One region of the Novacetimonas hansenii genome, then DNA from elsewhere that is predicted to be linked to it. Evidence: riboswitches for the same ligand, from Rfam matches in the RefSeq annotation. Region 1 holds a riboswitch; the other holds the start of a gene.

Region 1 (3,389 bases):
CGATAGGCCCAGACAAACCGTCGCTCCTCCGGTTCCGACTGGTCATCCAGCCAGAATGTCTGCACCAGCACCCGCACGTCACCGGTGCGTGCCTCGTAACACGGGGTGTTCTCGATGGCGCTTGCAAGGGCGGATTCGGGGTCATGTCCAGGGGGCGGGGGGTACGGCTTGTTCTTATTGGCCATAAGGTGCTCCGGGCTGTGGATCAGCGCGCGGCGACGGCGCTCAGGCCGCGACGCAGGTCGTCAATCAGGTCCTCCGCATCTTCCAGTCCGACGGAAAAGCGGATCACGCCATCGGTAATGCCCAGACGCGCGCGTTCCTCTGGCCCGATTTTCATGTGCGTGGTGGTGGCGGGATGTGTCACCAGTGAACGGGCATCGCCAAGGTTGTTGGAAATGCTGATCAGGCGCAGCGCGTTCATGAAGGCAAAGGCGCCTTCCTTGCCGCCCGCGACTTCGAACGCGACCAGGGTGGAACCCGCGCTCATCTGCTGCATGGCGAGTGCGTGTTGCGGGTGATCGGTGCGACCGGGATAGAACACCCGCAGGATCTGCGGGGCAGAGGCGAGGAAGTCTGCGACCTTGCCTGCATTTGCCGTCATGGCGTCAACGCGCAGCGACAATGTCTCCATGCTCTTGAGCATGACCCACGCATTGAACGGCGACAGCGTATTGCCGGTATTGCGCACGAACGGGCGCAGCACGTCATCAAGCCATTCCTTGCGCCCCAGCACCGCGCCACCCAGGGTGCGGCCCTGCCCGTCGATATGTTTGGTGCATGAATAGACAACGATATCCGCACCCAGTTCCAGCGGCTTTTGATAGAGCGGGGTGGCAAAGACGTTATCGACCACCACCAGCGCCCCGGCCTTGTGCGCAAGGTTACAGATGGCGCGGATATCCACGATGTCGAGCATCGGGTTCGACGGGCTTTCGAGCAGTACGGCACTTGTCGGCTTTGACAGGGCTTCGGCCCAGGCGGCGTGGTCCGCGCCATCGACAAATACCGTTTCCACCCCGTAACGCGGCAGCAGTTCGGCAACGATCCAGTGGCATGACCCAAACAGCGCGCGTGAGGCGACAACCCGTTCACCCGCCCGCACCTGTGCCAGCAGCGCGGAGGAGACCGCCCCCATCCCGGTGGAGGTGGTGACGCAGTCTTCTGCGCCTTCCAGCACTGCAAGGCGGCGTTCCAGCGCGGTTACGGTGGGGTTGGTGATGCGGCTGTACTGGTAATGCGCCACATCCCCAAGAAAGGTTGCCTCTGCCTGTTCGGCGTTGTCATAGACAAAGCCCGACGTCAGGAACAGCGCCTCGCTCGTTTCACCATAGGGGGTGCGTTCCTCGCCCGCGTGAAGCAGGCGGGTGGCTGCGCGCCATTCTGAAGGGGTGGAGTTCTCAGTCATGATCGTCAGGATTCCCAAACCAGAAAATCGTCAGAAACACCGAAAGGCAAAGGCCCGGACCGGAAGAAAAGGGCAGGAATATCCGGGACAGAGCTTCCTTCGGCAATGAATCGTCCGACCGTGGAAACCATGACACCAGCGCCTTGTGGCGGCATCAGGCCTCTTTAGCGCGTCTGTTTAACCTCGCCGCAAGCCGGCCGAATCAAATCACGAGGGCCCCGCCCCGTGGCCGGGTGCGGAAACAGGCATGGTTATTGCGGATTGTACCCACGCTCGTCAACTGTCGGGGGTGGGCAGCGGCCCTGTCGCACGCAGGTCCGTGGGAACGATTGCATTGGGCCTTCCCCTCCGCTATAGGAGGGGCAGCAAGCGGGTGTAGTTCAATGGTAGAACGGCAGCTTCCCAAGCTGCATACGAGGGTTCGATTCCCTTCACCCGCTCCATGATATCTTCCGATAAAATCTGTTTATGCGTTATTGCGCCGTTGCGGACGGGGCCGATGTCGCCTGCGTGTCGGCATAGGTTGTCCCGTTCCAGATCCAGCGATCGCCGTCATCGACCACCAGATCATGCATGCCGCCATGTGCCTGTGGCATGATCCTTACCGGACCGCTGAGCGAATCGAGAACCTGCGTCCAGCGCGTGCCCCGGCGCAGGAAAACGGACGTGGAACAGCCGGCGGACCCGCACAGGCTGGGTGATTGTAACTGTACGAACAGGGCCATGTCCCCCGGATGGTCCGACAGGGGGCCCGATGCCGTCAGGACGACGGGATGTTCGCCACGGGCATGTGCATCCCCCAGATCCTGTGCCTGCAGCAGATGGGCCTGCCGGTCGAGTTCCGTTCCCGGATGCTGTGCCAGTATGACCGTCGCCCCGCGATCCGGCCCGGCATGCGCGCCCATGATGGGCCATGGGCACACGGCCATCGCCACCATTACGGCCCGTAGGCCCCGCAATGCGCAACGCCACTGGCCGGTGCGTGGGGCGGAAGGGGGCAGGCAGGGGCTGGACGGGCGGAACATGCGGCGGATATCTCCGTGTTCAGGTCATGAAGGGGCAGCCCGGCCAAGGGCATGGACCGCCCGTTTCATGATGCAATGAAGGAGACAGGATGAAAATGGTTGCACCCTCCCATCCCCGGCCGGGGCCTTACCGGCATTACAAGGGCGGGCTTTATACCGTCATCTGTGTCGGTCGCCACAGCGAGACGGAAGAATGGCTCGTCACCTACCGCAGCGAGGCGCGGGGCGATTACTGGGTCCGTCCGCTGGATATGTGGATGGAACAGGTCGATGGCGCGCCGCGCTTTTCCCCTCTGGGGGAAGGTGATCTTCACCAGAATATTGAGAAATAGATATTTCTCAGGAAATCCTGTCCTGCAAAACGTCAAAAGACGCTGCTTCGAAACGCCTGCGATGATGGCCGCCAGGCCATGGTGGCGGAAGGCGCATCCGCTTCAGGCGCGGTTTGCAACGCAGGGTTAAGAGAGCGTTTGAAAACAACTCACTGATAAAAAACACGAAAAGTTTTTGGGTGCTGCCTTTTTTTTAAAAAGCGGCGTCTTTCGAAGCTTTTTGGAAAAAGCTTCACCAAAAACCTTTATGATTTCAGGATGTTATTGAGACTTACTTTTCAAACAGTCTCTAACAGCCCACGGGATTATAGTGTTCCGGGCAAAGATTTTTTGGAAACGTCACACGGGCAGTACTGTGTGGGAAAAGCATCCCCCGGGACTTTTACCTTTTCCAGAAGGCGATTTGAAAGCAACCCATTGGGAAGAAATGGCACATGTTTCGGGACGTTGTCTTTAATCTGGGATAATTTCGCCCAAAACCATTATTATTCCAATGGGTTGCCGGGTCTTTCCTTTGAAACAGTCCCCATCAATGATGGGTATGGGGCGCATGGGGCACCGGCGTCGTGACCTGCGGCCAGCTTGCCGCGATCCTGTCACTGAGCTGGTTCAGCAGCGATTCCG
Region 2 (3,389 bases), 190 kb from region 1:
TGACTGACGGATCAGGTGCCGGGTGGCCGGCGCCTGAACGATGGTTTTTGGAAAAAACATATGAATATGCCGTGTTTTTCAAGGAACACGGCATTGCGGAAACTCTTATGACCCAATCCTTGGCCACAGGGGGCCTGACATGAAGGAAATACGCCTTAACGCGTTCGACATGAACTGTGTCTCCCATCAGGCCAGCGGCCTGTGGCGGCATCCGCGCGACCGTTCCGCACAGTACAACACCCTGTCCTACTGGATCGAGCTTGCGCGGCTGCTTGAACGCGGGCTGTTCGATACGCTGTTTCTGGCTGATGTGCTGGGTGTTTATGACGTGTATGGCGCATCGCCCGACGCGGCGTTGCGCAATGCATCGCAGGTGCCGGTGAATGACCCGGCAATGCTGGTGCCCGCCATGGCGGCGGTGACGCGCAACCTTGGCTTTGGCGTGACATGCACGCTGTCCTATGAACATCCCTTCCCCTTCGCACGGCGGATGTCCACACTGGATCACCTGACGGACGGGCGGGTGGGGTGGAACATCGTCACCGGATACCTCAACAGCGCGGCGCGCGGCACGGGACAGGCGCGACAGCACGGGCACGACACGCGATATGACATCGCGGATGAATACATGCAGGCGGTCTATGGCCTGTGGGAAGGAAGCTGGGAGGACGGAGCGGTGCTGCGTGACCGCGCCAGTGGTGTCTTTACCGATCCGTCCAAGGTACATCGCATCCGGCATGAGGGAAAATACCTCAGCGTCGATGCGATCCACCTGTGCGAACCCTCGCCACAGCGCACGCCGGTCCTGTTTCAGGCGGGGGCGTCGCCACGGGGGCAGGAATTCGCGGCGACACATGCGGAATGCGTCTTCATCGCCGGGCCATCGCGCGAGGTGGTGCGCCAGACCACAACGGGCATCCGCGAACGCGCCCGGCGCGCCGGGCGGGCACCGGGGGAACCGCTGGTCTTTGCGCTGCTGACGGTCATTACCGCGCCCACGCATGAAGAGGCGGTGTTCAAATACAATGAATACCAGCGCTATATCAGCACCGAAGGCGCGCTTGCGCTGCTGTCGGGATGGACGGGGGTGGATTTTTCGCAATATGCGCTCGATGCGCCCGTGCGCCATGTCCGCAATGATGCGATCCATTCCGCCATCGACAGCCTGACGGTCATGGACCCCGAACGGGTATGGACGGTGGGGGAACTGGCGCGGCATGCGGCGATCGGCGGAATGGGGCCGACCATCGTGGGCAGCCCCGCCGAAATCGCGGACCAGATGGAGGCATGGGTGGCGCAGACCGGCATTGACGGCTTCAACCTTGCCTATGCCGTCGCACCGGAAACGTTCGAGGACATCGTGGATCTGGTCATCCCCGAACTGCAACGGCGCGGGCGTTACAGGACGGCGTACCCTCCCGGCACATTGCGACAGAAGCTGTTCGGGCGTGGCGACCGGCTGGGTGCGGAACATGCCGCACGGCGCGTCGTGCGCGAACGCGTGCAGACCGACGACTGACTGCACGGCCCCCTACCCTGCCCTGCCCTGCCCGGCCCTGCCCGGCCTGCGTGCCCAAGGGGCGGGGCGGGGGAGCGGATTTTTTGAAAACACGGTGGCAGAGGGTGGCTTTCACCTTGTTTATCAGCACGTTGTTCCCCAACACAACCGCCGCCGGGGTCCTGCGCGCCCGCAGGTCACGGCTTCACAGGGTGGGGAGAATGCTTTTCGGGCTTGAAATACCACACGACCAGGCATAGAAGGATCGCAGCATCAGGAGTTGGGGCGACGCCCAACGCCAACCTGCCATTCCGGGCAAGGTGGCGCTTCCGCAAGGAAGGATGTGGCCGGACCCGGCAACCAAACGGATCAAGCCACATGCGTCTGTCCCAACCAAGAAGTTGGAGAACGGACGTAAAATGCCAATCAAGATTCCCGACGACCTGCCCGCCCGCACCACGCTGGAGGGTGAAGGCGTCATGGTCATGGGCGAGGCCGACGCCATCCGTCAGGATGTGCGCCCGCTGCGGATCGGTCTTCTGAACCTCATGCCCAACAAGATCTGCACCGAAACGCAGATCGCCCGCCTGATTGGCGCAACGCCGTTGCAGGTCGAACTGACGCTGGTGCGGATTGGCGGCCATATCCCACGCCATACCTCTGCCGATCACATGACGTCGTTCTATCGCGCGTGGGAAGATGTGCGCACCGAACGTTTCGACGGGTTCATCATCACCGGCGCCCCGGTGGAGCGGCTGTCATTTTCCGATGTCACATACTGGGACGAACTGCGCCGGGTCTTCGACTGGACACAGACGAACGTGCATCGATGTCTCAATATCTGCTGGGCGGCGCAGGCGGCGGTGCATCATTTCCACGGCATGCCCAAACACTGCCTGCCGCAAAAGGCGTTCGGGGTGTACGGCCATCGCGTGCTGGTGCCTGCATCGCCGTATCTGGTCGGGTTTTCCGATGATGTCTGCGTCCCGGTTTCGCGCTGGACAGAGGTGCGGCGCGCCGACATCCCCGCCCACAGCGGCATGGCCGTACTGGCCGAAAGCGCGCAGACGGGGCTGTGCCTGCTTGATGACCCGTCGCACCATTCGCTGCACATGTTCAACCATCTGGAATATGACTCCACCTCGCTCGCCGATGAATATTTCCGCGATATCGCGGCCGGGATGGATGTCGGCGTGCCCTACGATTACTTCCCCGAAGATGACCCCACCCGCGCGCCGATCAACCGCTGGCGCAGCCATGCGCATCTGCTGGCGGGGAACTGGATCAACCGCATTTACCAGACCACGCCATTCGACATCACGCGCATCGGCCGCCCCCATGCCAGCCCCGCGCGTGTCCGTCAGGCCATTGCCGCAGGCCCGGCGTAAAGGGCCATGCCCCACATTGCCCGGTGGCGCCCTTTTGCAAACAGGCGGCACCGGGCAATATCCGCCCTGCCCATGTCGCACAGGCAGGCTGTCGGATCGGGGTTTTTTACGCAACAACATTGCGTCAATCATGAAAAACATAAAACTATATTTTCATAAGAGATTATTTAAAAACAATTACTTAATAAAAAAACAAGAAAAGTTTTTGGGTGCTGCCTTTTTTTCAAAAAGGCGGCGTCTTTCGAAGCTTTTTGGAAAAAGCTTCACCAAAAACCTTTATAATTTCAATATGTTATCTAGCCTGACTTTTCAAACAGTCTCTTAACAGGGAGGCGTTCTGTCGAGGCTGTCTGGAACACTCCTTCGCCAGAACCTGCCTTATGATTTCGGGGCATTCCCTGTGCTGACTGTTCAAACATCCCCTTATCAATGGGGTGTTTTCAGGCGGTGCCTTATGCCGCATGACATGCATCAGAAATGCGATGCCACGCCGGTTTGCCACA

The links. A riboswitch is a leader RNA that binds a small molecule or an ion and turns the genes downstream of it on or off. The one in region 1 is predicted to bind S-adenosylmethionine.
Region 2: linked by a shared signal. The riboswitch ahead of IFJ82_RS03130 (homoserine O-succinyltransferase) and the one ahead of metZ (O-succinylhomoserine sulfhydrylase) in region 1 are both predicted to bind S-adenosylmethionine.

Annotation. Positions count from the first base shown of each region.
Region 1 covers NZ_CP062147.1:903,881-907,269, forward strand. The annotation lists gene apaG (Co2+/Mg2+ efflux protein ApaG) at 1-116, opposite strand, end outside; gene metZ (O-succinylhomoserine sulfhydrylase) at 206-1,408, opposite strand; SAM riboswitch at 1,552-1,632, opposite strand; tRNA gene IFJ82_RS03865 (tRNA-Gly) at 1,778-1,851, shown strand; gene IFJ82_RS03870 (hypothetical protein) at 1,882-2,433, opposite strand; gene IFJ82_RS03875 (DUF1653 domain-containing protein) at 2,523-2,765, shown strand; gene IFJ82_RS03880 (PqiC family protein) at 3,295-3,389, opposite strand, start outside.
Region 2 covers NZ_CP062147.1:716,539-719,927, reverse strand. The annotation lists gene IFJ82_RS03140 (TonB-dependent receptor domain-containing protein) at 1-7, shown strand, start outside; gene IFJ82_RS03135 (LLM class flavin-dependent oxidoreductase) at 140-1,519, shown strand; SAM-I-IV-variant riboswitch at 1,764-1,872, shown strand; gene IFJ82_RS03130 (homoserine O-succinyltransferase) at 1,918-2,886, shown strand.